2 regions of the Micromonospora sp. CA-248212 genome follow, and region 2 is predicted to be linked to the other one. Evidence: riboswitches for the same ligand, from Rfam matches in the RefSeq annotation. Region 2 holds a riboswitch; the other holds the start of a gene.
What was found. Region 2 has a riboswitch for cobalamin ahead of ACQP03_RS14150 (CbtB domain-containing protein). Riboswitches for the same ligand answer to the same signal wherever they lie in the genome.
Positions count from the first base shown of each region.

Region 1 (15,879 bases), 750 kb from region 2:
GAGCGCCGGATCGCCACCGGCGTCGGCGGTCACCGCGCCGAGCAGGGACAGGTCCACCGTGGAGCGGGTGTAGTGGGTCATCAGGATGCCGGCGGCGAGCTTGGCGAGCTTGCCCGCCATGCCGACGAAGACCACGCCGGTCATCGCGTCCTCGACGCCGGCGGTGACCGCCGCGCCGGTGAAGTCGCCCACCTCGACGAAGCACACCTCGGGCAGGTCGGGCAGCAGCGCGCGGGCGGCCCGCTCGGTACGCCCACCGGTGCACAGCACCACGGTCCGCTCGCCCTGGGCGGCCATGACGTGCACGGCCTGCACCACGCTGGCCCGCCAGGAGGCGGTGGAGAAGGGCCGGACGATTCCCGTGGTGCCCAGGATCGAGATGCCGCCGAGGATGCCGAGCCGCCGGTTGGTGGTCTTGCGGGCCATGATCTCGCCCCGGGGCACGCTGATCACCACGCGCACGCCGACCTCGGTGAGGTCGACGACCTCGGCGACCGCCTCGCCGATCATCCGGCGGGGCGTGTCGTTGATGGCCGGGCCGCCGACGGCGAGCCCGAGGCCGGGTTTGGTGACGGTGCCGACGCCGGAGCCGCCGGCCAGGCGTAGCCCGGGAGTGTCGGTGAAGTCCACGGTGGCGGTCAGCTCGGCGCCGTGGGTGACGTCCGGGTCGTCGCCGGCGTCCTTCACGACCACCGCCTCGGCGCGTACCGGTGGGGCGCCGGTGACCTCGCAGCGTTCGACCGGGAAGCGCACCCGTCGCCCGGCGGGCAGGCCGATCTCCACCTCCGGTTGGATCTCGCCGGTGACCAGGGCGGTGACCGCCGCCTTGGCCGCCGCGGTCGCGCACGCGCCAGTGGTCCAGCCGGTCCGTAGCGCGGTGGGCCGGACCTTCGCCGTACGCGGCAGGTCCGGCTCGCGCAGCGGCGGTTCGGCGTACGTCATGGGGTTTCTGTCTCTCCGGCGCGGGCGCGGCGCAGCTCGGCGCGGGCGGCCGGTTCGGCGCGACGGAAGGTGTGGAAGTGCCCCGGGTGGTAGAGGTGCGAGCGGGTGCCCGTCGCGGCGAGGGCCGGGCCGACCAGGAACAAGGTGTGTTTCCACAGCTTGTGCCGCTTGACCGTGGCCTCCAGGGCGCCGACCGTGCAGCGCACGACCAGCTCGTCGGGCCAGGTGGCCTGGTACGCCACGACGGCCGGAGTGTCCGCCGGGTAGCCGCCGGCCAGCAGTTCGGCCTGCACCTGCCCGGAGCGGGCGGCGGAGAGGAACAGCGCCATGGTGGTGCCGTGTCGGGCGAAGTCGCGGACCCGCTCGCCGGGCGGCATGGGGGTCTTGCCGCCTTCGAGGCGGGTGAGGATCACCGACTGGGCGACCTCGGGCACGGTCAGCTCCCGCCCGACGATCGCGGCCACGGCGGTGAACGACGACACCCCGGGGATGATCTCGACGGCCAGGTCGAGCGCCCGGCACAGGTCCAGTTGCTCCTGCACCGCGCCCCAGAGGGCCGGGTCGCCGGAGTGGATGCGCGCCACGGTCAGCCCCTGCGCGGCGGCCCGCTCGTAGAGCGGCAACACCCCCTCGATGGGCAGTTGCGACGAGTCGACGACCTCCGCGTCGGGGCGGGCGTGGTCGAGCACGTCGGCGTGCACCAGGCTGGCCGCCCAGATCACGACGTCCGCCGTGGCGATCACGCGGGCGGCCCGCAGGGTCAGCAGGTCCGCCGCGCCCGGGCCGGCGCCGACGAACCACACCTTGCCGTCGCTGGTCACAGTTTTCCTCCTCGGTACGCGCGCCGGGCGGGGACCAGCAGCGTGGACAGGTACGGCAAATCGGGCACGGCGTCGTCGACCGGGCCGATCCGTTCGCCGGGCAGGCCCAGTGCGCGCCCGAGCACGGCGTCGGAAAGGCGGCCCTGCCGGCGTAACTCGGCCAACAGCTCGGGGTGCCGTCGCCAGCCCTTGTAGACGACCACGGTGCCCGGCCCGGCGAGGGCGTCGGCGAACGGCGCGAGGCCGGCGGTGGCCGGCAGCAGCGTGAGCGGTTCGCGTCCCTCCACGAGCGGGGTGCCGCTGCGCGCGGCCAGCTCCTGCATGGCGGTGACGCCGGGCACCGTCGCCACCCGCACGGCGGGGCGCAGGGCCCGCACGCTCTGCGCCAGGTAGCCGAAGGTGGAGTAGACGTTGGGGTCGCCGATGGTGGCGAAGGCCAGCGATCGCGCGCCCGCGTCGATCGCCTCGACGACCGTCCCGGCGGCCTCGTCCCAGGCCGCCGTGCGGCGGGCGGTCACCCCACCTCGATCGTCGAAGGCGAACGGCAGCCGGCGCAGCCGGTCCGCCGCGACGTAGGCCCGGACGGTCGCCTCGGCCCGTCCGGCGTCCGCGCCCGGCGGCGTCGGACCGGTCGTCGCGCTGGTCTCGGCCCGGTCCGCCATCACGGGTACGAAGACCACGTCGGCATCGCGCAGGACCCGCACCGCCTTGACGGTGAGCAGTTCCGGGTCGCCCGGTCCGACGCCGACGCCGGTCAGCGTGGCGGTCATCGGGCCGCCTCGACCAGCCGGCGGGCCGCGGCGGGGTGCCCGGCCCAGTGGGTGTGCAGGTAGGAGGCGTGCACTCGGCCGTCGACGAAGCCGTGCTCGGCGTCGTTCCAGCGCCACGCCGGCGCCTTGCCGTGTCCGGGGTCGGTGGTGGTGCGGTGGAACTCGTGGCCGCGTACCGGCTCGCCCGTCCGGGCCACCGGTGAGTCGGTGACGGCGACGGCCTCGCGGTAGCCGAGGGTGAGCCGGCCGGTCATCCGGGCGGTCAGGTCCAGCCGCCCGCACATGGGTACGCCGTCCAGGGACCGCCCGAGGTAGAGCAGCCCGGCGCACTCGGCCACGATCGGCCCGTCGAAGTCGGCCAGCTCGGCGCGGAGCGTGCCGTTGCCCGCGAGGGCCTCGGCGTACGCCTCGGGGAAGCCGCCGCCGATGACCACCGCCCGGGTGCCGCTGGGCAGCGCCGGGTCGCGCAGCGGGTCGACGGTGACGATGTCCGCGCCGGCAGCCGTGAGGAGTTCGGCGGTCTCGGCGTACGAGAAGGTGAAGGCCGGACCACCGGCGAGCGCGACCCGTGGCCGCCCGACGCCGGCCGGCCCGCCGACGGCCTGGACCGGGTCCCAGGCCGGGGCGGTCAGCGGCCCGGCGCTGCGGGCCAGGTCGAGGACGGCGTCGAGGTCGACGGTGGCCTCGACCAGTTCGGCGAGCGCGGTGACGATGGCGAGCGATTCGGGGGCCCGTTCGGCGACCGGTACCAGCCCGAGGTGCCGGGCCGGCGCGGCGACCTCGGCGGCGCGGGTGACGGCCCCGAGCACCGGTACGCCCACCTCGGCGAGGGCGTCGCGCAGCAGCGTCTCGTGCCGGGGCGAGCCGACCCGGTTGAGGATCACGCCGCCGATCCGCACGGCGGGGTCGAACGCGGCCATGCCGAGGGTCAGCGCCGCGGCGGAGCGGCCCTGCGCGGTGGTGTCCAGCACCAGCAGCACGGGCGCGTCGACGAGCCGGGCGACGTGTGCCGTGGAGGCGAAGTCGCGCCGGCCCACCGCGCCGTCGTGCAGGCCCATGACGCCCTCCACCACGGCGATGTCGGCGGGCGTGGGGACGCTCGCGCCGTGCCGCAGCAGGCCGGCGATCCGCTCGGCCCCGACCAGGAACGGGTCGAGGTTGCGACCGGGCCGGCCGGCGGCGAGGGCGTGGTAGCCGGGGTCGATGTAGTCCGGGCCGACCTTGTGCGGGCTGACCGTGAGGCCGCGTCGACGCAGCGCGGCGAGCAGCCCGGTGGCGACCGTCGTCTTGCCGTGGCCGCTGGCCGGCGCGGCGACCACCACCCGGGGCAGCGACAACGGTTCGGCGGGGGCGATCACCACTCGATGCCCTTCTGACCCTTCTGACCGGCGTCCATCGGGTGCTTGACCTTGGTCAGCTCGGCGACCAGGTCGGCGGCGGCGACCAGGCGCGGGTCGGCGTCGCGACCGGTGATGACGACGTGCTGGAAGCCGGGCCGGTCGGCGAGGGTGGCGACCACCTCGTCGACGTCCACCCAGCCCCACTTCATCGGGTAGGTGAACTCGTCCAGCACGTACAGCCCGTAACGCTCGGCGGCCAGGTCCCGCTGGATCTGCCGCCACCCCTCCAGGGCGTCGGCGGCGTGGTCGGCCTCGCCGCCGCGCTGGATCCAGGACCAGCCCTCACCCATCTTGTGCCAGGCGACCGGCGCGCCCTGGCCGGTACGCTCGTGCACCTCGCCGAGCGCCCGGAAGGCGTTCTCCTCCCCGACCCGCCACTTGGCGCTCTTGACGAACTGGAAGACTCCGATCGGCAGGCCGGCCGTCCAGGCCCGCAGCGCCAGCCCGAAGGCGGCCGTCGACTTCCCCTTCATCTGTCCGGTGTGGACAACGAGCAGCGGCCGATTCCGCCGCTGCCGCGTCGTCAACCCGTCCGCGGGCACGTGACTCGGCTGTCCCTGCGGCATCAGAGTTCCCCCCTCATCGTCAAGCCCCGCGCGCCCTCCGCGCCCCGCGCGCCTTCCGCACCCCGCGCGCCTTCCGCACCCCGCGCGCCTTCCGCACCCCGCGCGCCTTCCGCACCCCGCGCGCCTTCCGCGATCTTGCAGTTTCTGTTGCTCATATGCGTATCTCGTCCTCTTATGTGGCGACAGAAACTGCAAGATCGCGGGGGGCGGGGTGGGTCAGGGCGTGCAGGGGGTGCAGGGGGGCGTTGAGTTGGGTGGCCAGGCGGCGGGCCAGGTGCAGGCGGATCGGGCCGGATTCGCAGTCGACGACCACGCAGGGGGCACCCGTCGCCGCGAGGATTGCCGCCGCTCCTGCCGCCCGGTCGAGCGGGCGGGTTCCGGCGGTGGCGCGGCCGTCGGTGACCACCAGGACCAGGGGGCGGCGCTTCGGGTCGCGCAGGCGCTCCACCCGCAGCAGTTCCGCGGCGGCCAGCAGACCCTCGGCCAGTGGTGTCCGCCCGCCGGTGGGCAACTCGGCCAGACGGGTCGAGGCGGCCAGCACCGACGAGGTCGCCGGCAGCACGGTGCGCGCGCCGGCTCCCCGGAAGGCGATCACCGCGACCTTGTCCCGCCGCTGGTACGCGTCGGTGAGCAGGGCGAGCACCGCGTCCTTCACGGTGACCATCCGCTGCCGGGCGCCCATCGAACCGCTGGCGTCCACCACGAACAGCACCAGGTTGCCCTCGCGCCCCTCCCGGACCGCCTCGCGGACGTCGTCCGGACGCAGGCGCAGCGGGCCCGCCAGTCGCCCCCGAGTCGCCTGGTGGGGTGCGGCGGCGCGGATGGTGGCCGGCAGGTGCAGCGCGCCGACCCCACCGTTCGGCACCCGGGCCCCGGTGGTGCGGCCCCTCCCGGTCCGGGCCCGCGACCGCCGGCCCGGCACCCCGTCACCGACGCCGGGCGCGGTCAGCAGCCGGGCTCGCAGACCACCCCGGGGTACGGCCACCCGTCCGCCCTCGCGCTCCCGGTCGTTCCCGGTGGCGCTGGGCTCACCCTCCTCGGCCCGCCGACGGCGACCGCCCCGACCGTTCACCCCCGAGAAGTCCCCGTCCGCGCCGACGTCGGCGGCGTGCGGCTCCGGGCCGTCGGCCCTCCCGGAGTCGCCGTCGCCGGAATCGTGCCCGCCGCTGCCCGACTCCCCACCGTCCACGTCGGTGGGACCGCGGGCGTTGTCGTCGGAGCCACGACCGTCGGGGCCGTTCCCATCGTGACGATGTTCCCCGGTGTCGCCGTCCACGCCGGAGGAGCCGCCCAGGTCGCCGGCACTGCCGCCGGGGCCGCCCCCACCGCCACCATCGGGACCGTCGGGGCGCGGGCCGGCGGAGCCGCCGTCGTCCGGGCGGCCGTCGTCGTCCGGGTCGTCGGGGTGGTTGTCCTGGGCCCGTTGCAGCGCCTCGTCGAGGCGCTTCTCGTCCAGCCCCGGCGTGTCGAACGGGTCGCGGCGACGGCGGTGCGGCAGGGCGAGTCGGGCCGCCACCCGCACGTCGTCGCTGGTGACCCGGTCCCGGTCGTGCCAGGCGGCGTGGGCGAGGGCGGTACGCGCGGTGACGATGTCGGCGCGCATCCCGTCCACGTCGAACGCCGCGCACACCTCGGCGATCTGCCGCAGCGCGGCGTCCGGCAGGCGTACCCCGGGAAGCCGGCGGCGGGCGGCGGCCACCTGGGCGGCGATCTCGGCGTCGGCGTCGGCCCAGCGGGCGGCGAACCCGGCCGGGTCGGCGTCGGCGGCGAGCCGCCGGCGGACGACCTCCACCCGGATCTCCGGGTCCCGGCTGGCGTTCACCTCCACGGTCAGCCCGAACCGGTCGAGCAGCTGCGGGCGCAGCTCCCCCTCCTCCGGGTTCATGGTGCCGACCAGCAGGAACCGGGCCGCGTGGCTGACCGAGACGCCCTCGCGCTCGACGTGGCTGCGGCCCATCGCCGCCGCGTCCAGCAGCAGGTCGACGAGGTGGTCGTGCAGCAGGTTGACCTCGTCCACGTAGAGCACGCCCCGGTGGGCGGCGGCGAGCAGGCCCGGTTCGAAGGCGCGTACGCCCTCGCCGAGGGCCTTCTCCAGGTCCAGCGACCCGACCACCCGGTCCTCGGCCGCTCCGACGGGCAGTTCGACGAGGCGCGCCGGCCCGGTCTCGACGGCCGCCCCGACCGGGTGCGGCCCGTCCGGGCAGCCCGGGTCGGGTTCGGCCGGATCACACCCGAAGCGGCAGCCGGCGACCCGGCGCACCGGGGGCAGCAGCGCGGCGAGGGCGCGTACGGCGGTGGACTTGGCGGTGCCCTTCTCGCCCCGCACGAGGACCCCACCGATCGCCGGGGACACGGCGTTGAGCAGCAACGCCAGCCGCATGTCGGCCATGCCGAGCACGGCGCTGAACGGGTAGGTCGTGGTCATGCCCGGTCCTCCAGGTCGCCCTCGCTGGCCAGGTAGGTGTCGCGCAGGCGGTCCAGGGTGGCCGGCTCGGGCTTGGCCCACAGCCCCCGGTCGGCGGCCTCCAATAGCCGCTCGGTGATGCCGCGTAGCGCCCACGGGTTGGACTTCTCCAGGAACTCGCGGGTGGTGTCGTCGAACAGGTACGCGGCGGCCAGGTGCTCGTACATCCAGTCGTCCACCACACCGGCGGTGGCGTCGTAGCCGAACAGGTAGTCCACGGTGGCGGCCAGCTCGAACGCGCCCTTGTAGCCGTGCCGGCGCATCGCGGCGATCCACTTCGGGTTGACCACCCGGGCCCGGAACACCCGCCGGGTCTCCTCGCCCAGCGTGCGGGTCCGCACGTCGTGCGGCATCGCCGAGTCGCCCACGTACGCGGCCGGGGACGTGCCGGTGAGGTGGCGGACCATCGCCACCATCCCGCCGTGATACTGGAAGTAGTCGTCGGAGTCGACGATGTCGTGCTCGCGGGTGTCCTGGTTCTTCACCGCGACCGCGATCCGCGCGAAGGAGCGTTCCATGTCGGCGCGCGCCTCCCGCCCGTCCAGGCCCCGGCCGTACGCGTAGCCACCCCACACCGCGTACACCTCGGCCAGGTCGGCGTCGCTGCGCCAGGTCCGGGCGTCGATCAGCGGCAACAGGCCCGCGCCGTACGCCCCGGGTTTGGAGCCGAAGATCCGGGCGGTGGCCCGCCGCTCGTCACCGTGCTCGGCGAGGTCGGCGGCCACGTGGGCGCGCAGGTAGTTCTCCTCGGCCGGCTCGTTCAGGGCGGCGACCTGCCGGACGGCGTCGTCGAGCAGCGCCACCACGTGCGGGAACGCGTCGCGGAAGAACCCGGAGATCCGTACGGTGACGTCGACGCGGGGCCGACCCAGCTCGGCGGTCGGCACCACCTCGACGCCGGTGACCCGCCGGGACCGCTCGTCCCACACCGGCCGGCAGCCGATAAGCGCGAGCACCTCGGCGATGTCGTCGCCCTGCGTCCGCATGGCGCTGGTGCCCCACACGGTCAACCCCACCGAGCGGGGGTACGCGCCGGTGTCGGCGAGGTGCCGGGCCAGCAGCGAGTCGGCCAGGGCCACGCCGACGTCCCAGGCGTTGCGGCTGGGGATGGCCTTCGGGTCGACGGAGTAGAAGTTCCGGCCGGTGGGCAACACGTTGACCAGGCCCCGGGTGGGTGAGCCGGACGGGCCGGGCGGCACGAACCGGCCGTCGAGCGCACCGAGGGTGTTGGTCAGCTCGTCGGTGGTGCGAACCAGCCGGGGCACCAACTCGGTGGCGGCGAAGCGCAGCACCTCGGCGGCGTCCGGGATCGGCTGGCCGGTCACCTCGGCGACGACCGCCTCGGCCGTGTCGGCGGTCCAGCCCAGGGTCTCCATGCCGACGACCAGCCGCCGGGCGAGGGTTTCGATCAGGTCGATGGCATCGGCGGCGGTGCCGGCCGGCCCGTCCACCGCGTCGGTCAACGCGGCCGGCAGGGCGATCCGCTGGCCCGGCGTGGCAAGCAGTTCCTGTTCGTCGAGGCCGTACGCGGTGGCGAGGGCCTGCCGCAGGCCGGGCAGGGCCTGGACGCCACCCCAGATCTGCGGGGCGCGCAGCACCGCGAGGACCAGGTTGACCCGCGGCTCGCCGGTGGGCGCGTCGGCGAGGATGTGCAGGCCGTCGCGGATCTGCACGTCCTTGACCTCGCACAGGTAGCCGTCGAGGTGCAGCACGAAGTCGTCGAAGTCGTCCGCGTCGGGCATCGCCTCGGTGTGCAGGTCGTGGTGCAGCTCGGAGGCGCGGACCAGGTCCCAGATCTGCGCCCGCACGGTCGGCACCTTCGCCGGGTCGAGCGCCTGCACGGTGGCGTACTCGTCCAGCAGTTGCTCCAGTTTGGCCAGGTCGCCGTAGGTCTCGGCGCGGGCCATCGGCGGCACCAGGTGGTCGATGACCACGGCGTGCGCCCGCCGCTTGGCCTGGGTGCCCTCGCCTGGGTCGTTGACGATGAACGGGTACACCAGCGGCAGGTCCGCGAGGACCGCGTCGGGCGCGCAGCCGGCGGCCAGGCCGAGGCCCTTGCCGGGCAGCCACTCCAGGGTGCCGTGCTTGCCCAGGTGCACCACGGCGTCCGCGCCGAAGCCGCCGTCGGAGACCGGCGCGGCGAGCCAGCGGTACGCGGCCAGGTAGTGGTGGCTCGGCGGCAGGTCCGGGTCGTGGTAGATGGCGATCGGGTTCTCCCCGAAACCACGCGGCGGCTGGATCAGCAGCGCCACGTTGCCGAAGCGCAGCCCGGCCAGCACGACGTCCCCGCCGTCGGTGTACAGCTCGCCGGGCGGCTCGCCCCAGTGTTGCCGCATCCGCTCGCGCAGCTCGACCGGGACCGCCTCGAACCAGCGCCGGTACGTCTGCCCCGGTATCCGCGCCTCGGCGGCGGCCAACTGCTCCGGGGTGAGCCACTCCACGTCGTGCCCGCCGGCGGCGATCAGCGCGTGGATCAGCGCGTCACCGTCCGTGGGCGGCGGCGTGCCGCCGAGGTCGTAGCCCGCCTCGGCGAGCGCGGCGAACAGCCGGACCGCCGAGGCCGGGGTGTCCAGCCCGACGGCGTTGCCGACCCGCGAGTGCTTGGTGGGGTACGAGCTGAGCACCACGGCGATCCGCTTGTCGGCGTTCGGCACGTACCGCAGCCGGGCGTGCCGCACCGCGATCCCGGCGACGCGGGCGGCCCGCTCGGGGTCGGCGGCGTACACCGAGAGACCGTCGGCGTCGACCTGCTTGAACGAGAACGGCACCGTGACGATCCGGCCGTCGAACTCGGGGATGGCCACCTGCATCGCCGCGTCCAACGGGGACAGTCCGGCGTCGCTGGCGGCCCACTGCTCGCGCGTGCTGGTGAGGCAGAGCGCCTGGATGACCGGCACGTCCAGGGCGGCGAGCGCGCCGACGTCCCAGGCGTCCTCGTCGCCGCCGGAGGAGGCGTCGGCGGCGACCGCGCCGCCGGCCGCGAGGACGGTGACCAGCAGCGCGTCGCAGCGGGCGAAGAGCCCGAGGGGGCCGGCGCCGGCCGTCAGCCCGCGCAGCGAGCCGCAGAAGATCGGCAGGGGGTTGCCGCCGGCCGCGCGGACCGCCTCGGCCAGCACGTCGACGAACACGGTGTTGCCGGCCAGGGCGTGCGCCCGGTAGAAGACGATTCCGATGGTGGGCCGACCCGGTTCGGTGGGGTGCTCGCCGTGCACGCCGTACGCCGGGGTCGGCGCGGGCGGTGCGAACCCCTCCCCGGTGAGCAGGACCGTGTCGGAGAGGAACCGGGCCAACTCCCCCAGGTTGTCCGGGCCACCCTCGACCAGGTACGCGAGGGCCTGGGCGACCACCCCGGACGGCACCGTGGAGACCGCCATCAGCTCCGCGTCGGGCAGCGCCTCGCCGCCAAGGACGACCGTCGGCACGCCGCTGGCGAGCACGGCGGCGAGGCCGTCCGGCCACGCCTGCCGACCGCCGAGTAGGCGTACGACGGCGAGGTCGACCCCGTCGAGCAGGGCGGGCACCTCGTCGGCCGCCACCCGGGCAGGGTTGGCGAGCCGGTAGTCGGCGTCGCTGGCGCGGGCGGCCAGCAGGTCGGTGTCGGCGGTGGAGAGCAGCAGAATGCGCACGGCAGGCTCCGGACGGTAACGTCGGCGCGCTCGCGGAAGCGGTTCGGCGACGACGTGCGGGTGGGCGCGGGGTTCAGCGGGCACCGCGACCCGGACCGCTCACCGGCACGGGGCCGGCGGCGACGGGTGGCGTGGCGCGGAACTCAGCGGGAAACGACGCCCAAGCGAGCGGATGCCGGCGCGGTTGTGCGGCCGGGTCGGGGCGCGGCGGTGCGACCGCCGCTCGGGGTACGACGGTGCTCGTGGGTGCGCAAGACGCCATGCGTCATCGGGTCCTCCTCGGGTGTCCACGCCCTGGGGTACGTCCCGACGGCCGAAGTATCCTGGCTTCCGGATCGACGCTCTCCCCCGGCCTTCCAACCGCAGACACACGGCCGTGACTCGCGAGGGGGGATCACTCCCCGGTGACAGTGGCGGGACCGCGTCGGATTCGCACCGACTTCCTTCACTGCCGTCAGGCCGCGAATGCTGCCACACCCTCGCGCCGCCGGTCAACGCGGACCCCGGTGCCGCCCGGTCACGAGCACCACATTGACCTGCGAAGATATCGGGGCGAGTCACTCACCCGACGATGCTCATCGAGCGCAGCGCCAGCCCTTTCGGTCGACATTGACGGCACGCCCCACCACGTGAACGCTGGCGCCACGATCGGCGGCGGTGAGCTGATCCTTCCACCCGTCCTCACGCTCATCCAGCGATCACTCGCGCAGGCGAAACCCGCTTGAGCCCGGTTACGGCCTGACCGGCTCAGCGGGCGTGGCGTTCCGGGTGGGCCCGATTCCACACCCGCATCCGCTCCGGGTAGCCGGTGCGGGCCGCCTCGTACAGCGGCACCGCGTGTTTGCGGGCGATGTCGCCCGCTGCCCGGGGTGTGCCGGTGCGGCGACGGATCCACTCACCGTCGTAGGCGATCGCGACCACGGTGGTGTCGGTGGCGGTCGTCTCCGGTTCCAGGTAGAACTCCACCCCTCGCCGGCTGGCGACGAACGCCTCCAGCGCGGCGAGGTCGTCCCGGGTGGCCTCACGGTCCAGCTTCGTCGGGGTCGCCTCGCCGCCGCGAGACCGCCGGTTGAACCAGCCCATGCCCAGCCCCTCTCCTTCGACGCCACTCCCAGTTCAGCACCGATTCCTGGCAATAGGCTGCACGGCGGGTGGGAGGAATCTGACTCCGCTGGGGCGGAACCCGACGGGCGCGGGCGGTGTCATCAGTGCGAGTCCGACCGGAGGTTCCCCTGGACGACGACGTGCTCGTCACCCGCGCCCGAGCCGGTGACCTGGAGGCGTACGACCTCCTGGTCGCCCGGCACACCGCGTCCGCGTACCGGACGGCGGTGCTGCTCGGCGCGGGTTCGGACTCCGAGGACGTCGTCCAGGAGGCGTTCGTGAAGGGCTACCGCAAGCTGTCCCGCTACCGGGGAGAGTCGTCCTTCCGCTCCTGGTTGCTCGCGATCGTCGCCAACGAGACCCGCAACCTGCACCGGTCCCGCACGCGCCGGGAGGGCCTGGTCCTGCGGGCGGCGGCGAACCCCCCGCCCGAGGTCGCCGAGGATGACGCCGTTGACGCCGTCCTGGCCGGCGAGCGGCGGGCCGCGCTGGTGGCGGCCCTGCGGCAACTGCCGGTACGCGACCGCGAGGTGATCGTCTGCCGGTTCTTCCTCGATCTCGGCGAGCAGGAGACGGGCGTCATGCTGGGCTGGCCCCGGGGAACGGTGAAGTCGCGTACCTCACGGGCACTGGCGAAGCTGCGCGCCCTGCTCGCCGACGAGGAGGTGCGTCATGGATGACCTCACCCGGGACGGCCTGGAAGCGGAGCTGCGTGACCTGGGCGTCTGGTTGGACACGCCCGTCACGCCGGACGTGACCGCACGGGTGCGCGACCGGCTCGTCGGGGACGTACGCGGGCGACGTCGGTGGCGCTCCCTGGCCGCGGCGGCGCTCGTTGCCCTGCTGGTCGCGGCGCTGCCGCCGACGCGTGCGGCCGTCGCCGACGCGGTCGGCGAGGTGCTGCGCTTCGCCGGCGTCGGCATCGTCACGTCGTCCACGCCGTCGCCGCCCGAGGACGAGCCGTCGCCCCTGCCGTCGCTGCGGATGGTGGGGCTCGACGAGGCGCGGCGGGCGGTGCGCTTCCCGATCCGGGTGCCGGCCGCGCTCGGGCCGCCGGAGCGGGTGTCGGTCGCCGACCCCGACGGCACCGGCGCGTACCGGGTCGCGACGCTGCTGTACGAGGGCGGCGGGGTGCGTCTCGACGCGTTCGACGGTCGTCTCGACCTGACCTTCCACAAGCGGACCAGCCGGCCGGGTGCGGAGTGGACGCAGGTCGACGGTGACTTCGCCGTCTGGGTCGACGGTCCGCACGTGCTGTCCTACGTCGACCGGTCGGGGCAGATCCGCCGGGAGACCGCACGACTCGCCGCGTCGACCCTGATCTGGGAGCAGGCCGGCGTGACCTACCGGCTGGAGGGCGCGCGCAGCATGGCCGAGGCGCTCGAGATCGCCGGCTCGCTCCCCTAGGAACCCGCCCGGCCCGACCGGTGTCTCTCTGGTACGGGACACGTCCTTGTGGGAGGGAGCAAGATGATCACTTGGGGCAGGTTTCTGCTGGGGTCGGTTCTGGTGCTGGCGGGCTGCGGCACGGCCGGTGACGGGCCGGCGACGACTGCCGGCGGTCCAACCACTGCGGCGGTCGGCTGCGCGTCGCGGGTCGAGACGGGGTCGCTGCCCGACTGGGCGGACGAGGGGTTCCACGGGGACACCCGCATGCCGCACGTCTTCGGCGCACGGGGTGAGATCGTGGCGGTGCTGTTCGGCCACCCGCTGGCGCAGGTCCGACCGGACGCGTCGAGCAACAAGATCCTCTGGGTGGCCCGGCCCGCCACGGCCTCGCCGCCCCCGGGCGCCTCGACCAGCCTGAAGATCATCGCCACGTTGGACGGCACCGACACGCGAGTGACCCACGAGGTCGCCGGCGGGCCGGCGCCGTCGATCATCGACATGCCGCGAGCGGGGTGCTGGCATCTCGACCTGAGCTGGGGCGGGCGCGCCGACACGATGGATCTCGTCTACGCCGAGCGGAAGCCGTGACGACGGGGAAGAACCCCTCCCGCCATATCCAACATATACCGCATGGGGGGACTTGCGACAAGGCCCCCGCTGTGCCGCAGAATGGCCCGTCCAAGGCCATGACCTGCGCAAACGGGAGCCATGAAGATGAACGTGTCGTCGGCGGCGGCCAGTGTGTTCGACCTCCCCGAGAACCTCGCCGCCAAGGCCGACCCGGCGCTCGTCGCCCGGGACGAGCAGCACTTCGCCGTGATCGCGGCGAGCCTTCAGCGGTCGATCGCCGACCTGTCCGACCGCCTGGACGCCGAGCGCCGGGCACCGGCGGGCAAGGGTCGGCAGGCGGTCGTCCGGGACGAGGAGGTCCGGCGGCTGACCGCCCGCCTGCGCGCGCTGCGCCGTTTCGGTCTGGATCTGTGTCTCGGTCGCATGGTCCACGCGGACGACCCCGAGCCCGTCTATATCGGACGGTTCGGCCTCAGCGACGGCGATGGCCGCCGGCTGCTGCTCGACTGGCGTTCACCGGCCGCCGCGCCGTTCTTCGGAGCGACCCACGCCAACCCGATGGGCCTCGCGAGCCGACGCCGGTATCGCTGGACCCTCGGCCGGATCAGCGACTACTGGGACGAGGTGTTCACCCCGGACGGGTTCGAGGGGCACGCCGCGCTGGACGACCAGTCGGCGTTCATCGCCAGCCTCGGCGGCAACCGCTCGGCCCGGATGCGCGACGTGCTCGGCACCATCCAGGCCGACCAGGACGCCATCATCCGGGCCGGATCACGCGGCGCGCTCGTCGTCGACGGCGGTCCGGGCACGGGCAAGACCGTCGTCGCCCTGCACCGCACCGCGTACCTGCTCTACTCCGACCCGCGCCTGCGGCAGGGGCGCGGCGGGGTGCTGTTCGTCGGGCCGCACCAGCCCTACCTGGCGTACGTCGCCGACGTCCTGCCCAGCCTCGGCGAGGAGGACGTGCAGACCTGCACCCTGCGGGACCTCGTACCGCAGGGCGCCTCGGCCGCCGCCGAGAGCGACCCGGAGGTGGACCGCCTCAAGTCCTCGCTCGACCTGGTACGGGCGATCGACGCGGCCGTCCGCTTCTACGAGGAGCCGCCGACGACGGCGCTGACCGTCGCGGCCGGCGACACCGACATCCGGCTGAGCGCCGACGACTGGGCCCAGGCGTTCGAGGCGCCCGGACCGGGCACCCCGCACAACGAGGCCCGCGACGAGATCTGGGACGAACTGCTGAGCATCCTGCTCGGCAGGTACGACGGCGACGAACCCGAGGACCTCGTCCGCGCGTCGCTGCGGCGCGACGCGGAACTCCGTACCACGGTCAACCGCGCCTGGCCGCTGCTCGACGCGGCCGACATCGTCGCGGACCTGTGGTCGGTACCCGCCTATCTGCGCAGGTGCGCCCCCTGGCTCGGTCCCGACGACGTCCGCCGGCTCCAGCGCGCCGACGCCCGCACGTGGACGGTGTCCGACCTGCCGCTGCTGGACGCGGCACGACAGCGGCTCGGCGATGCGGAGGCGTCAGGGCGTACCCGCCGCCGCGACGCCACGATCGCCGCCGAACGGGAACGCATGGCGACGGTGGTCGACGAGCTGATCGAGGCGCACGCCTACGACGACGGCGAGGGCGTGCTGTCGAGCCTGCGCCAACTGGACCTGCAGGACGCGCTTGTCGACGAGGCCGTGCTGCCGGGCGTCGCCGCGGATCTGCTGGCCGGCCCGTTCGCGCACATCGTGGTGGACGAGGCGCAGGAGCTGACCGACGCGCAGTGGCAGATGCTGCTGTCGCGGTGCCCGTCGCGCAGCTTCACGATCGTCGGGGACCGGGCCCAGGCCCGGCACGGATTCACCGGGTCGTGGCGGGAACGGCTCGCCCGCGTCGGGCTCAACGAGGTGACCCTGACCTCGTTGACCGTCAACTACCGGACGCCCCGGGAGGTCATGGCGCAGGCCGAACCGGTCATCCGGGCCGTACTCCCGGACGCGAACGTGCCGACCTCGATCCGCGGCAACGGGATCCCCGTCACCCACGGATCGGTGCGCGACCGGGACGCGATCGTCGACGGCTGGCTCGCCGAGCACGCCGAGGGAATCGCCTGCGTCATCGGCGACCCCACGTTCCGGCCGGCGACGAGTCGCGTCCGGTCGCTGAGTCCGGAACTGTCCAAGGGGCTGGAGTTCGACCTGGTCGTCCTCGTCGATCCGGAGGCGTTCGGTG
Region 1 covers NZ_CP192023.1:3,702,287-3,718,165, forward strand. The annotation lists gene ACQP03_RS17810 (cobalt-precorrin-5B (C(1))-methyltransferase) at 1-942, opposite strand, end outside; gene cobM (precorrin-4 C(11)-methyltransferase) at 939-1,763, opposite strand; gene cobI (precorrin-2 C(20)-methyltransferase) at 1,760-2,533, opposite strand; gene ACQP03_RS17825 (cobyrinate a,c-diamide synthase) at 2,530-3,888, opposite strand; gene cobO (cob(I)yrinic acid a,c-diamide adenosyltransferase) at 3,888-4,499, opposite strand; gene ACQP03_RS17835 (VWA domain-containing protein) at 4,672-6,924, opposite strand; gene cobN (cobaltochelatase subunit CobN) at 6,921-10,589, opposite strand; cobalamin riboswitch at 10,884-11,060, opposite strand; gene ACQP03_RS17845 (hypothetical protein) at 11,337-11,672, opposite strand; gene ACQP03_RS17850 (RNA polymerase sigma factor) at 11,798-12,373, shown strand; gene ACQP03_RS17855 (hypothetical protein) at 12,366-13,100, shown strand; gene ACQP03_RS17860 (hypothetical protein) at 13,164-13,670, shown strand; gene helR (RNA polymerase recycling motor ATPase HelR) at 13,797-15,879, shown strand, end outside.
Region 1: it holds a riboswitch for cobalamin, as region 2 does, so the genes downstream of both, cobN (cobaltochelatase subunit CobN) here and ACQP03_RS14150 (CbtB domain-containing protein) in region 2, are expected to answer to the same signal.

Region 2 (15,879 bases):
AGACGGCGCTGCGCTCGGTGGCCGGGCTGAGCGTGGTGACGGCCCGGCGGACCAGCGGGGTGAGCCGGCCGTCCGCGCCGATCAGCCCGGCCGCCCGGGTCGTGGCGATCAGCTCGTCCACCGCCTCCGGCTCCTGATCCAGGAGCGGGCCGAGCATGGCCACCGGCAGCGGTACGCCGGCCGCGACCGCGAGCAACAGTCGTCGTACGGGGGCGGGCTGGATCTCCAGCTCCGGCGCGAACTCGAGGACGACGGGTCGGGGTGGCTCGGTCGGGACGGTGGTCAGGCTCGGTGCCGCGCGCAGGCCGCGGGTGAGCCGCTCGACGTCGCGGGGGACGCCACCGGTCTGCGCGTGTACGAAGTCGACAAGCTCGGCGCGCTGGGTCAACTCGGGGACGGCGGCGACGCAGGCCCCGGTCTGCTCCCGGGTGAACGGCCCGAGCAGCACGGCCTGCCCGTCGCGGCGCAGCGTGTCGACCAGCTCGGTGAGGGCTGCCGACCGGGGCCAGGGGCGGTGGGCGACGACCAGCCGGTGCCGGCGGGTGGCGACCAGGCGCAGCAGCACGCCGATCCGTTCGTCGTCGAGCAGGTGCGCGTCGTCGACCAGGATCAGGTCGTCCGGGTCGACGGGCTCGCCGGGCCCGGGAACACCCGTGCGCACGGTGACGCCGGCCCGTTGCTGGATGTTCGTCAGCTCGGCGAGCAGGGCGGTCTTGCCGTGCCCGGCGGGGCCGGCCAGGCCGACGGTGAGCGGCGCGACCGGATCGTCGGCGACCCGGTCCAACAGGGCCCTGGACGCCCGGCCCAGCACCAGTCGGGAGTCGACGAGGTTATTCATGATCATTGTGGTCATCCTTCGCGTCCCCGGCTGAGCGTCAGTGCCAGGCGGGACGCCTTCGGCAGGTCGAGGGGCAGGATCCGGACCGGCGGTCGGGGTGGCGGTTCGCCCGGATCGGTGGCGTGGTCCCGGGGTCGCCGCAGGGCCGGGAGGCTCGCCCGGCCCTCACCCGGGACCGGCGCCGGATCGCGGACCGGGGCCGGGGGTCGAGGGCGCGGCCGGGGTGACACCACCTGGCAGGCGGCGCTCGCCGCTCCGGTGGCGGCGGTGAGCTGCGCGTCCGGCTCGACCTCGACCGGCACACCGAGCGCCGTGCTGATCAGCTCGGTGACCAGCGGGATGCGGGTCGAGCCGCCGGCCAACAGGACGCCGTCGAGCTGTGTCGGCGTCAGGCCGGCGCCCTGCACGGTGCGCAGCAGGAGGTCCACGGTGGCCTGCACGGTGGGGCGGATCATCGCCTCGAACTGCGCGCGGGTCACCGGTATGCGTGCCGGACCGGTCGGCAGGCTCAACACCACGTCGGCGGCCGGCTCGACGGTCAGCGCCCGCTTGACCCGGTCGCACTCGGCCGGCAGGCCGCGCAGGGCGGCGTGGTGGTCCCGCCGCCCGATGGCGGCCAGCTCCCGGGACAGCACGGTACGGACGTGGCTGGCCAGCAGCTCGTCGAAGTCGGCCCCGCCGATCGGGTCGAGACCCTGGGGCGTGCCGAAGCTCTCGTAGGTGCCGCGCGGGGTGCGCCGGACCAGGGCCGCCTCGAAGCTGGCGCCGCCCAACGCGTAAACGGCCGCCGTGGTGCCCGCGAAGCCACGCGCCGCGTGACTCTCCGCGACCGTGACCGTACGGGGGAGCAGCGTCACCGTGCGCAGCCCGAGGTCGACGAGCGCGCGGCGCAGCAGCTCCCGGCGGTACGGCCGCCAGCCGGCCGGGTGACTGAGCACCACCGCCTCGGCCGGGCCGCCTTCCGCGGCGTGCGCCTGCTCCACCACCCAGGCCGCCAACTCCGCCGTGAGGGTCTGCGGCGCGCACGCCTCGCCACCGAGCAGCAGGGGCACGTCGTCACCGATCCGGCGGACGAAATCCCTGCTGGTGCGACTGCCGTCGTCGGTCGCGGGCCCGCCGATGTGCAGCGCGCCGTCCTCGGCCAGGTGCAGCACCGACGGTACGAGCGGCGAGCCGGCGTTCAGCGGGACAGCCTCCGGACGCGTCCAGGTCCGGCCGTCGCGCCGAGCGACGGCGGCGGCGGTGTTGGTGCTTCCGATGTCTATCCCCAGGACGTACGGCATCCGTCTCTTCTCTTTCCGCGAGTGGCCGGCTGATGGCGATGGCGTCGGCGCTGTCCGGCGACCCACCCCCGGCGAAACCCGCGGGCCCCTACGTTCGTACCAGAGATCACTGCGTGGTCGGCACCCTAATCTGACCGGGACGGTTTCCCCCAGTCCCCCTAACGGGGGAGCCGGCGAACGCCCTAACGCGGCTTGATCGATTGCGGGCGCAGCCCCGATGTCCGGGGCCGCCCCCCGCCATAGCGTTCCTCTCGACGAACGACGGTCGCCGATGCCAATCCGAGGAGAACCGGCACATGGACTCGCAACAGACCCTCCACGACTTCGTGCTCGACCTGCTGACCAACCCCGACGCGCGGTCGGCGTTCGACCTCGACCCGGAGGGCGCGCTGCACGCCGCGGGGCTCAGCGACATCACCGCCGCCGACGTGCAGGACGTGGTGCCGCTGGTGGTCGACTACGCGCCGGGGCAGGGCCTCGCGCCGCTGGCCCCGGTGGTCGGGCAGCTCGGCTTCGACCCGCTGGTGACCGACGCCACCGACGTGGTCGGTCAGTTGCAGAGCGTGGCGCAGCAGATCAGCGTCACCAGCTCGCCGTCTGGTGTGGACGTCAAGGCCGGTGTGCTCGGCGCCATCGCGGTCGACCCGTCGACCGTCGCCGCCGGGGTGAGCGTGCTGCCGGGTGTCGGCCTGGGTGTCGGGCCGAGCGGCCTCGACACCGACCTGACCGGGGTGTCCGACGTGGCGCACACGCTCGACGCGGACGTGGTGCAGCCCGTCGACGGGATCGTCGACCCGGTGCTCGGCGGCGCGACCGGCACGGTCGGCGACCCGACCGGCGTGCTCGGCGTCACCGACCCGGTGCTCGGCGGCGACGTGACCGGTGGCGTCCTCTCCGGCGTGCACGGTCAGGTCGACGGCATCGTCGGCTCCCTCGGTGTCCACGACACCCTGGGTGGCCTGGGCCTCGGCGAGGGCGCCGTCGGCGGCGTGGTGCCGCCGGTGGACGTTCCGTCCGTGGTGGGCGGTGTCACGCACCACGTGGACAGTCTCCTTCCCGGGGTCACCGGCACGGTCGGCGACGTGACGGGTGGGCTCACCGACGGTGTGACCGGCGACTCGCACGACGGGGGGCCCGCCTCGTCGGACCACGGGTTGCTGGGCATCACCGGCGGTCTGCTCTGACGGGATTTTCCGTCGGAAGCGGGGGGTCGGGTCGCGTCGAGCGGCCCGGCCCTTCCCGGTTTCCTCTCCGACACCTCTTGCTAATTGAGCCGAAATCCGCACACTTGGTGCGGTGATGGCGGGGATCTGGCTGGATGTACTGGACGAGATCGCCCGGACGTGTACGACACACGGTCGCGGCGATCTGCTGCAGACGGTCCGGCAGAAGCGTGCCCAACTGCTCGATCCGACGTTGCGGGTCCTGGTCGTCGGCGAGCCGAACCAGGGCAAGAGTCAGCTCATCAACGCGATCATCAACGCGCCGGCCTGCCCGGTCGGGGACGGTCGCACCACGGTCCTGCCGACCGTGGTGCAGCACGCCGAATCCGCCTGCGCCACGATGGTCCAGGCGTCGGCCGGACGACCCGCGGGAGGGCCGGCGGCGACGCTCGCCGAGCGGACCTCCCTGGCGCTCGACCAGGTCGCGGCCGGCGTGTCCGGCGCGGTCGGGCGTCGGCCGGGGGGCGGTCCGGCGTACGTCGAGGTCGGCCTGCCCCGGGCGCTGCTCGCCGCCGGACTCGTGCTGGTGGACACTCCGGGTACCGACGAGGTCACCGCGCTCGGCGCGGCCGTGGAGGTGGCCGCCTCGACCCGCGCGGACGCCGTGCTGCTGGTCTCCGACTCCACGAGGGAGCTCTCGGTGGCCGAGCTGAACATGCTGCTGCACGTCATGCGCTCGCAACCGAACGTGGTCGTGGTTCAGAGCAAGACCGACCTGGTGGCGGACTGGCGGACGGTCGCCGAGCGCAACCGGCAACACCTCGCCGATGCCGGCGTCGCGGCGCCGCTGATCCCGGTGTCGGCGACGCTGCGGCTGCGCGCGGCGGCGGCCGACGACCGTGGTCTCAACGCCGAGTCCGGCTTTCCGGCGCTGATCGCCCGCCTGCAACGGGACCTGGCCGGCAAGGCCGACCACCTGGCGCGGGCGTCGGTGCAGGCGGTGGCCCGTACGGTGGTGGAGCAACTGGCCGCGCCGCTGCGCGCCGAGTTGGCGACGCAGGAGGCGGCGGAGCAGTCCGGGCCGATCTCGCGGCTGCACGCGGCCCAGCGGGAGGTCGACGAGCTGCGGCGCTGCTCGACCCGCTGGCAGAACACCCTCAACGACGAGATGGCCGACCTGCTCTCCGACATCGAGTACGACCTGCGGGACCGGACGCGCCAGATCCTGCGGGCGGTCGACGAGGCGTTCGATGAGGCCGACCCGCTCGTCGCCTGGGACACCTTCGACGAGTGGCTGTCACGCAGCCTGGTCGAGGCCGCGGAGGCCAACCACGAGTGGCTGGTCCAGCGCTGCGACTGGATCGCCCGCCGGGTGGCCGCCCACTTCAACCGGTACGGCTACGACGTGCTGCCGCCCTGGTCGATGACGATGCCGGAGGATCTCGGCGACCGGCTGCCGGACCTGGAACGGCCGCGGATCGACCGGTTCACGACGGGTCAGAAGCTGTTCACCGGCATGAAGGGCTCGTACGGCGGCATGCTGATGTTCGGCCTCGCGACCACCCTGGCCGGGATGCCGATGATCAACCCGGTCTCGGTCGGCATCGGCGCCCTCTTCGGCGGCAAGAGCATCCGCGACGAGAGCAAGCAGATGTTGCGCCGCCGGCAGGCGACCGTGAAGACGGCCATCCAGCGGCATGTCGACGAGTTCTTCGTCCGGATGGTCCGGGACTGCCGGGACGCCGCCCGGCAGGTGCAACGGATGCTGCGCGACCACTTCACGGGTCTGACCGAGGAGTTGCAGGAGGCCATCGTGCAGTCGTTCCGCAGCGCGAAGCAGGAGGCCGACACCGACGTCGCCCTGCGCGAGCAGCGGCAGCGGGAGATCCGGTCGAAGATGACCCGCCTCGCCGCGCTCTACGAGCAGTCCCAGCACCTGACCGCCGCCCGGTCGACCCCGGTGCTGTTGGAGCCCGGGGCATGACTGTCGGGGTGCGGTTGGACGAGGCGGCCTGGGGGCTGCTGCACCAGGCGCTGGAGGTCTACCAGCACGACGCGCGGGCGGTCGGGCGGTTGCGGCACCAGATCGCGCGGTTGGAGCAGCCGCTGCGGATCGCGGTCGCCGGGCCGTGGCGTGCGGGCAAGTCGACGGTGCTCAACGCGCTGATGGGGGAGGAGGTCGCGCCGGTCGAGGGCGCCGACGGCGCGTTCACCTGGTACGAGGACGGCGCGTCGCCGGGCGCCACCGCCTACCCGGTGGGGCAGCCTCCGCAGGAGCTGACGGTGGTCAAGTCGGCGACCGGCATGCGGGTGGATCTCGGCTGGCGTGCCGGGGAGGTACGCGACATCGTGGTGCGGTGGCCGACGCGGGCGCTGCGGCAGGTGACGCTCGTCGACACCCCGGCGCTCAGCACGGTCGACGAGCAGGGGCACGCGCCGGTGCTGGACCGGGTGCTGGCCGACGCGGACGCGGTGTTGTTCCTGACCCGGGACGGCCGCGACAGCGATCTGCGGGTGTTGGAGTCCGGTCGGGACAGTGCCGTCGGGCAGGCCGCCCCGGTCAACGTGATCATGGTGTTGTCCCGGGCGGACGAGGTCGGCGGTGGCCGGATCGACGGGCTGCTCACCGCCCGACAGTTGGCCCGTCGGCACCACCGCGATCCCCGGGTGGGCGCGTTGGCCGTCAACGTGGTGGCGTGCAGTGGAGCTGTCGGCCTCGCGGGTCGGCTGCTCAGCGAGTCCGAATTCGCCGCGCTGGCGACGCTGGCCGGGGTGCCCCGCGCCGGGTTGGAGCCCCACCTGCTCTCCGCCGATCGCTTCGTCCGTGGCGACCTTCCGGTGCGCCTCGATCCCGAGGTGCGCGCGGGCCTGCTGGACCGGTTCGGCCTCTTCGGTATCCGGCTGGCCACGACGTTGGTCCGCGGTGGGTTCGACACCCGGGTGGCGATGTCGGCCGAGCTGATCCGGCGCAGCGGCCTCACCGAGCTGCGCGAGTCGATGACCCGTTGTTTCGTCGATCGGCGCGACGCGCTCAAGGCGCGCTCGGCGCTGGCCGCGGTGGAGTCCCTGGTGCGGGCCGAGCCGGTCCGGGGCAGCGACGAGTTGGTCGGCGCGATCGAGCAGATCCTGGCGGGCGCGCACGAGTTCCGTGAGTTGCGCCTGCTGGTGGCGTTGCGCAACGCCCGTCTCGGTTTCGACGCCGAGTTGGCCGCCGAGGCGCGGCGGCTGGTCGGCGGCGAGGGCGTCTCCCTGGCCGCCCGGCTCGGTGTCGAGCACGAGGCGACCACCCAACGGCTCTGGGAGACCGCCGCCGACGCCCAGTGGCGGTGGCGGGACCGGGCGGAGGATCCGCTGCTCCCACTGACCCAGCGGCGCGGTGCCGAGGTGGTCGTGCGTAGCTGCGAGGGAATGCTGGCCGAGCTGGCGGCGGGCGGTCGCTGAGCGGCCGCGAGTCCACCTGCGCCTCGCCAAGGCCGAGTAAGGAAGGGCACCTTCCTAACGCCTCGTGTATAGGAAGGTGCCCTTCCTTACGAACTGGAAGCGCTGGGCGCGTTTCGCGGCGATCAACCCATTGACAGGCCGTTGGTTGCCCGGAAACATCTGGCCAACATCCACCGGATCTGCCCTCGCTTGTCAGGCACGCCCGATGACAACGATGTCAGAGCCGGTCCACCCTCCACTGCCACCCAGACGCTCGACGTACTCGACCGGATCGAGTCGAAAGGTCCCGCCCCCATGCCGTATCTCCCCCGTACGCGCGCCGTCTCCCTGCGGATAGCCGTGGCGACAACCGCCGTCCTGCTGCCCCTGGGGATGGTCGTCGCCGCGCCGCTGGCCAGCGCCGCGCCGAGCGCCCCGCCACCGGGCGCCTTCCGTTCCTCGTTCGAATCGGCCGACCCGCAGCCCGCCCCGAGCACCGTCGAGGTCGACCGCTCCGGTCGGCCCGTGCAGGGCAACCTCAGCGGGTCGAGCGACGCGAACCTGCCCGGCAGCCTGCTCGGCCAGGTCGAGGCCGTCACCGCGAGCGCCCAGAACCCGCCGAACGAGATCGCGGCGAACCTCGCCGACGGGAAGCCGTCGACCAAGTGGCTGGCGTTCGAATCGACCGCGTGGGTGACGTACCAGCTGGCCAAGCCGGCGGTCGTCAAGCGGTACGCGCTGACCTCGGCGGACGACGAGCCGGGCCGCGACCCCCGCGACTTCACCCTCCAGGGGTCCACCGACGGCAGCGCCTGGGTCGACCTGGACCGCCAGACGAAGCAGGGTTTCGCCAAGCGGTTCGCCACCAACAGGTACGGCGTCACCAACACGACGGCCTACGGCTGGTACCGGCTGGTGGTCTCCGCGAACTCCGGCGGAACTCTCACCCAGCTCGCCAGCTGGGACATCAGCGACGGCTCGGACGTCCGACCGCCGGCCACGCCCATGGTCACCGAGATCGGCCCCGGCCCGGCCGGCGGTTACACGACGAAGCCGGGCGTCGGCTTCACCGGGCTGGCCGCGCTGCGCTACTACGGTGGCGCCCAGACCGGTGGCCGCTCGTACGCGACGAACAAGCTGTTCGACGTCGACATCCCGGTCGGGCCGAACACCCGCCTGTCGTACCGGATCTTCCCCGAGTTCACCGGCCAGGACGCCCGCTACCCGTCCACCTACGCCTCGGTCGACCTGCACTTCACCGACGGCAGCTACCTCAGTGGACGCTCCGCCGTCGACCAGCACGGCAACCCGCTGACCCCGGCCGGGCAGGGCGCCTCGAAGGTGCTCTTCGCCGACCAGTGGAACGCTGTCAGCGCCGACGTCGGCGCCGTCGCGCGCGGCAAGACGATCGACCGCGTCCTGCTGGCGTACGACGACCCGCAGGCCACCGAGGAGACCCTCTTCCAGGGGTGGCTCGACGACGTCGAACTGACTCCGAACCCGGCGACGATCGACGGCTCCCGGCTGACGAACTACGTCGACACCCGCCGCGGCACCAACTCCACGGGCGGGTTCTCGCGCGGCAACAACCTGCCGATCACCGCCGTACCCAACGGGTTCAACTTCTTCACCCCGGTGACCGACGCGACCTCGGACTCCTGGGAGTACGACTACCACCGCGCCAACAACGCCGCCAACCTGCCCACCTTGCAGGGCCTCGCGATCTCCCACGAGCCCAGCCCCTGGTTGGGCGACCGCAACCAGATGTCGGTGATGCCGGTGGCCGGCGACGGCCCCCTCACCGGAGCACCCGCCAGCCGGGCGCTGGCCTTCCGGCACGAGGACGAGACGGCACGGCCGGACCTCTACCGGGTCGCGCTACAGAACGGCCTGGTCGCCGAGATGACGCCGACCGACCACGCCGGCATCATGCGGTTCACCTTCGGGCCGGGACCGTCGACCGGAAGTCTCGTCTTCGCCAAGGGCACCTTCACCCTCGGTACCGACAGCACGTTCACCGGCTGGGTCGACAACGGAAGCGGCCTCTCGGCCGGACGTAGCCGGATGTTCGTGTCCGGTGAGTTCGACCGCGCGCCGGCAGCCGTCACGGCGACGTCCGCGACCTTCGACGTCTCGGCGAACCGTCAGGTGACGATGCGGATCGCGACCTCGTTCCTCTCCGTCGAGCAGGCCCGTCGCAACCTCGACCTGGAGGTGACCGGCCGGACCTTCGACGCGATCCGCGACGCCGCCACCGCCGCCTGGAAGGACCGCCTCGGCCGGGTCGAGCTGCGGGGCGCGACCGAGACGCAGCTCGTCACCATGTACTCGAACCTGTACCGGCTGAACCTCTACCCGAACTCGCAGTCGGAGAACACCGGCACCGCCGCCGCCCCCCACTGGCAGTACGCCAGCCCGGTGTCCGCGCCGACCGGCACGTCGACCGCCACCCGGACCGGCGCGAAGATCGTCGACGGGCAGATCTACGTCAACAACGGGTTCTGGGACACCTACCGCACGGTGTGGCCCGCGTACTCGCTGCTCTACCCGGACGTCGCCGCGAAGATCTCGGACGGGTTCGTCCAGCACTACCGCGACGGCGGCTGGATCGCCCGCTGGTCGTCGCCCGGCTACGCCGACCTGATGACCGGCACCAGCGCGAACGTGGCCTTGGCGCAGGCGTACCTCACCGGGGTCAAGCTGCCCGACCCGCTCGCGGCGTACGACGCGGCCGTGAAGGACGCGACCGTCGCGTCCGGACGCGGCGCGGTCGGCCGCAAGGGCATCGAGACGTCGCTGTTCCTCGGCTACACGCCGACCAGCACCGGCGAGTCGGTGTCGTGGGCGTTGGAGGGGTACATCAACGACTACGGCATCGGCAACATGGCCGCCGCGCTCGCCAAGGACCCGGCCACGCCGAAGTCGCGGCGCGACCAACTCAAGGAGGAGTCCCGGTACTTCCTGGAGCGGGCCCGCAACTACGTCCACCTCTTCGACGCCAAGACGAAGCTCTTCCAGGGCCGCGACGCGGCCGGCACGTTCCTCGCCGGTGACCCGCTGGACTGGGGTGGCGTCTACACCGAGACCAACGGCTGGAACTTCGCGTTCACCGCACAGCAGGACCCCCAGGGCCTGATCAACCTGTACGGCGGGCAGAAGGCGCTGCGGGACAAGCTCGACACCTTCTTCGCGACGCCCGAGAACGCCGACCACCCCGGCGGCTACGGCGGCGTCATCCACGAGATGATCGAGGCCCGCGCGGTGCGGATGGGACAGCTCGGCATGAGCAACCAGCCGTCGCACCACATCCCGTACCTGTACGACGTCGCCGGCGCTCCGGCGAAGACCCAGGCGGCCGTGCGCGAGATCCTGCGGCGTCTCTACGTGGGCAGCGAGATCGGTCAGGGCTACCTGGGCGACGAGGACAACGGCGAGATGTCGGCCTGGTACGTCCTCAGCTCGCTGGGCATCTACCCGTTGCAGGCCGGGTCGACCCACTGGGCGATCGGCTCGCCGCAGTTCACCCGGATGACCGTCCACCGCCCGACCGGCGACATCGTGGTCAACGCCGCGAACAACAACAACCGCAACGTGTACGTGCAGAGCGTGAAGGTCAACGGCAAGAAGCAGCGCGACGTCTCCGTCGAGGTGTCCGCGCTCGCCAGGGGCGGAACCATCGACTTCCAGATGGGACCGAACCCGTCGTCGTGGGGCACCGGTCGCGACGCCACACCCCCGTCGCTGACCAGGGGCGACGCCGTACCGCAGCCGTTGCAGGACGTCACCGGGCCGGGCCTCGGCACCGCCACCGTCAGCGGCGGTCCGGACGCGTCGACGCTGTTCGACGACTCGTCCACCACCCAGCTGACGACGTCGTCGGGCACGCCGCAGATCGGCTGGACGAGCCGTGGCGGACGGCAGAAGCCGACCTACTACACCATCACCTCCGGCGCGACCGTGGGCGACCCGGCGGACTGGCGGTTGCAGGGCTCCACCGACGGCCTGACCTGGAGCACGCTGGACGCGCGGGCGGGCGAGGTGTTCCGCTGGCGCAACCAGACCCGGCCGTTCCGGATCGACAAGCCCGGACGGTACTCCCAGTTCCGCCTCGTCGTGACGAAGACGGTCGGCGTGGCCCAGCCGACCCTCGCCGAGATCGAGCTGCTCGCCGGGGGTGACCTCGACCTGGGCGGCGGTGACATCACGGTGACCGCCACCGATGGCGTGCACGCCCGCTCCGGCGCGCCCGCCACGGTGGCCCTGGCCACGGTCACCGGTGGCGTCGCCGACGACTACCGGGCCACGATCGACTGGGGTGACGGGTCACCGGCCACCGAGGGCACCCTGACGCTGAGTTCCCGGGAGGTCTACCGCGTCAGCGGCGAGCACACCTACGCCACGCCGGGCTACCACCAGGCGAGCGTCACGGTGACCGACGGCGTCGGTCAGGGCTCGGTGACGGTCGGCGTCGACGTCGCGTACGCGGCGAACTCCGGCCTCACCGCGGCGTTCGACAGCGTGTGTGTCGGCGACGAGGGCACCCTCGCGGCGGACTGCGACGCGAAGTCGTGGGCGTACTCGCGGGCGGCCCTCGCGGCGGCCGGCGTGACCCAGGGGCAGCGGCACCAGGTGCCGGGCACCGCGCTGGGCTTCACCCTGCCGCAGGTCCCGGCCGGGCAGCCGGACAACGCCACCGGCAACGGCGCGACGATCGCGCTGCGCCTGCCGGCCGACGCCAAGAGCATCTCGTTCATCGGTGCCGGTACGCAGGGCAACCAGGCAACGACCGGCACGGCGACGTTCAGCGACGGCAGCACCGCGAGCATTCCGATCCAGTTCAGTGACTGGACGCTGGGCGGCAACGCCAACGGGACGCCGTCCTACGGCAACATCGTCGTCGCGAAGTCCGCGTACCGGCTCAGTGGCACGAGCCGCGACGGCGCCCAGCCGTTCCTGTTCGCCACCACGCCGTACCAGATCCCGGCGGGTAGGACGCTGGTCTCGGTGACCCTGCCGACGCAGACCGGCGACCCGCGCTCGGCGGGCCGGATCCACGTGTTCGCCGTCGCCGACGACGGCACGCCGGCCGCCGCGCTGGTGACCGCCGCCCCGGGCGACCAGAGCGTCGACGCCGGGCAGGTCCTCACGGCGAACCTCGGATCGGTGACCGGCGGTCTTCCCGACCCGACCGGCTACCACGCCCGCGTCCAGTGGGGTGACGGCACGGTTCCGGACGACGCCACGATCGGTGCGGACGGCGCGCTGAGCGGCCGGCACACCTACGCCCGTGCGGGCGCCTACACGGTGCGCGTCACCGCGTGGGACACGGTGTCCAGCAGCACCGCGAGCTTCACCGTGACCGTCCGGCGGGCCGGGGCGGCCACCACCCTCGCGGTGTCCGGCACGCAGTCGGTCGCCGCTGGGGACGCGGTCACGGTCGTCGGCAGCGGGTTCGCCGCCGGCGAGCGGGTGACGGTGGGCCTCGCGGCCGGCACGACCCGCGAGGTGACGGTCTCGGCGTCCGCGACGGGCACGGTCCGCGCGACCGTCGCGACCTCCGGGGACACGCCACCGGGGCGGTACGCCGTCCGCGCCACCGGCGCGTCCTCCGGTACGCCGGCGACGGCAACCGTGCAGTTGACCGTGGGCTCGACGGACCCGGCCTACCAGCCGCGCCTGTCGTTGCCCACGCCGTCCGCGCCGCGCGGCACGTCGATCACGGTCGACGGCTCCGGCTTCGCGCCGAACGAGGAGATCACGGTCAGCCTCGGCGACGGCCGTCGGGTCGGCACGGTACGCGCGAACGGTGACGGCATCGTCGCCGGCGGGACCGTCGGCGTCCCGGACGCGACGGAGCCCGGGGTCACCAGCGTGACGCTGTCCGGGTCCCGCTCGAAGGCGACGGTGTCCCGACCGTTCACGGTCACCGTCACGAAGTAAGCCGGAAGCACATCAGTCGGGCGGGCCGTTCCTCACGGCCCGCCCGACCTGCGTTCCAGGCCCGCCGGGCGTGTATTCCAGGCCCGCCGGGCCCTGTGTTCCAGGCCCGCCGGGCGTGCGTTCCAGGCCTGCCCGACACCCGTCCGGGCCGCCCGATCTCAGCTCTGAGCCGCCCGATCTCGGCTCCGAGGCGCGGGTCGCGCGACTGCCCGCCGACCTCGCTGCCCCGGATCTGGGGCAGCTCGACAGGAGCCGTGGTAGACCCTCGTCACCCGTTCGCCGGTGCCGGTGCCGCGTCCAGGCGGAACTGCCAGCTCGGGCCGTGGCCGGTGAGTCGGACGATCGCCAGCGGCGCGACGTCGAACTGCCGGTACGTGGCCAGCGGCAGATCCAGGGCGTGCACGAGCGCGACCCGGATCACCAGCGGGTGCGTGACGGCGGTGACCCGTCGGCCGACGTCGCGCTGCGCGTCCAGCCACCGACCGACGCGCTGGCGTACCGCGAGGATCGACTCACCGCCGTGCGGCGCGGCGTCCGGCGTGGACAGCCATTCGCGCAGCGCGTCCGGCCGCGTCGCGGCGATCTCCGCGAGGGACCGGCCCGACCAGTCGCCGTAGTCACAGTCGGCCAGGGCCGCCTCGACGGTGGGCGCGAGCCCGAGAACCTCGGCGGTCTCGACGGCCGCCGCCGCGGGGCTGGACAGGCATGCCACCGCGTCGCCTGCGCGACGGCCCGCAGCGGCGGGGGACAGGGCGAGGGCGGCACGCCGGCCGCCCTCGTCCAGGCTGTCGTTCCCGCCGAACCGGGCCTGCCGCAGGGCGGCGGTGTGACCGTGGGCGACCAGCCGCAGGCTGGTGGCGCTCACCCGGCCAGTCGTGCGTCGGCGACCGCGCGCTGGCGGTGCATCAGGGCGGCGAAGAGCAGGCCTATCCCGGTCCACAGCACCATCTGGGTGCCGAGCGAGGCGAGGCGGAAGCTCCACAGCAGCGTCGCGGGGAAGTCGCCGGGGACCTCCTGGAACGACGGCAGCGCCACATAGGACACGACGGTGACCAGCAGGAAACCGCCGACCGCCGCGCTGGCCCGCAGCCACACGGGCGCGCGCTCACCCACCGACCGGTAGCCGAGCGAACCGGACCAGACCGCGACCAGGCCGAGTACCACCATCAGCAGGTAGGTGACCGTGCGCTGGTTGATGGTGGACGGGTCGCCGACGGCCGGCGGATTCGGCGGGTACTTGAGGAACGGCACGATCACCGTGCCGAGCAGCGCACCGCCGGCCAGCAACAGCCCGGACCGCCCGTCGTCGGCGGTCCGCCGACGACGGGCCAGCAGGACGTACGCGCTGGCCAACAGGCCGCCCATGGCGGCGCCGAACAGGCCGGTGGCCAGGAACAGGCCGCCGCGTTGGCCGTTGCGGCCGATCAGGGCCTCCTCGCCGTGCTGGTGCCCTTCGGCGGCCTCCTCGGCGTGCTGGTGCCCGTCGGCGGCGGCCTCCGCGTGCGTGGCCGCCTCCTCGATGGCGATGGCCGCCTCGACGTGTGGTTCGCCGACGACGTAGGCGAACGTCCCGGCGATCAGGCCGGCCACCAGGCCGGCGAGCAGCCCGCGCAGCAGGACCGTGACGAACGTGGGTGCGGTGCCGGTGTCGCTCAGTGGCACGGGACACCGAGCAGGTGCCGGCCGTCGTGCATCAGCTCGTGCAGGTACATCCCGCTGCGCGAGACCGCCCCCTGATCGAAGGCGACGAGGTAGGCCAGCAGGGCGAGCACGGCGACGGTGGCCAGGACCGTCCACAGGAGACGGGTCGGGACAGCGGGGTGCGACAGCGGCTGGCTGGACGTGGAGCTGGACATGCGTGAACGAACCTCCTCGGGGATGACGCGTCCCCATCGCAAGGCTGCGGACGACCGAGCGTCCTGGCTCGCGCCCCCCGGGCTGGGGGCCGCTCACAGTGGCGCGACCGCGCCGGATTCTCACCGGCTTCCCTCGCGTCGCCGCAGATAGTGGGTCGACCGTATCGGTGCCGGTTCGCCTCGGTCAAGCCGATGGCGACGGTCGGGGCGGCACCGCCTCGTCGGCCGGCTCCGAGCCGATCGACGAGGGTCGTCATCGGCGACCGCGACACGCCGAACCCGACATGTGGGGTGTGACAAACGTGCTCGCCCCTATATATGGTGTCGACCGCAGCTGGTTCGTCCACTCCTGGTGAGTGGTCGAGGCAAGAGGGAACCCGGTGCAAGTCCGGGACTGTCCCGCAGCGGTGAGTGGGAACGACCGCCGTCATCAGCACTGGGCCAACGGCCTGGGAAGCGACGGCCAGTAGGTGACCGGGCAGGCCCGGTCGCGCCCGCGAGTCCGAAGACCTGCCAGCGCGCCGCGTACCCGACCCTCGGGTGCGCGGCGGTCCGAGGCCGCGCGGAACGGCTGACGCCACCTCGCCCACGCCCGCGCTGGCCTGGCGTCGACGGCGTCCGTCTCCCCGCGTCCGAGGGCCCTTGAGGTCTCGAACTCCCGAGGAGTGAGTGGTGACAGTCACCCAGGTGGTCCCGGTCAGCGGCGAGGCCGCGCGGCGGACCCCGATGCAGGTGCGCAAGCGCGACGGCGGCACCGAGGCCGTGGACGTGAACAAGATCGTCCGGGCGGTCGAGCGGTGGGCCGACGACCTGACCGAGGTCGACCCGATGCGGGTGGCCACCCGCACGATCAGCGGCCTCTACGACGGCGCGACCACCGCCGAGCTGGACCGGCTGTCCATCCAGACGGCGGCCGAGATGATCGGTACGGAGCCGCAGTACTCGCGCCTGGCCGCGCGGCTGTTGGCCGGCTACGTCGACAAGGAGGTGCGGCGCCAGGGCATCACCTCGTTCAGCGCGGCGATCCGGGCCGGCCACGCCGAGGGTCTGATCGGTGACGAGACCGCCGCGTTCGTCGCCGCGCACGCGGAGACGTTCGACGACGCTGTCGACCCCGACGGCGACCGCCGCTTCGAGTACTTCGGCCTGCGCACCGTCTACGACCGGTACCTGCTGCGTCACCCCACCACCCGGCTGGTGCTGGAGACGCCGCAGTACTGGCTGCTGCGGGTGGCCTGCGGCCTGTCCCGTACGCCGGACGAGGCGGTCGACTTCTACCGGCTGATGTCCAGCCTCGCCTATCTGCCCAGCTCGCCGACTCTGTTCAACTCCGGCACCCGACACACCCAGATGTCCTCGTGCTATCTCGTGGACTCGCC
Region 2 covers NZ_CP192023.1:2,947,528-2,963,406, forward strand. The annotation lists gene ACQP03_RS14110 (LuxR C-terminal-related transcriptional regulator) at 1-844, opposite strand, end outside; gene ACQP03_RS14115 (Hsp70 family protein) at 850-2,121, opposite strand; gene ACQP03_RS14120 (IniB N-terminal domain-containing protein) at 2,418-3,305, shown strand; gene ACQP03_RS14125 (dynamin family protein) at 3,421-5,268, shown strand; gene ACQP03_RS14130 (GTP-binding protein) at 5,265-6,725, shown strand; gene ACQP03_RS14135 (GH92 family glycosyl hydrolase) at 7,020-12,644, shown strand; gene ACQP03_RS14140 (histidine phosphatase family protein) at 12,913-13,509, opposite strand; gene ACQP03_RS14145 (CbtA family protein) at 13,506-14,306, opposite strand; gene ACQP03_RS14150 (CbtB domain-containing protein) at 14,297-14,500, opposite strand; cobalamin riboswitch at 14,536-14,675, opposite strand; cobalamin riboswitch at 14,819-15,032, shown strand; gene ACQP03_RS14155 (ribonucleoside-diphosphate reductase subunit alpha) at 15,227-15,879, shown strand, end outside.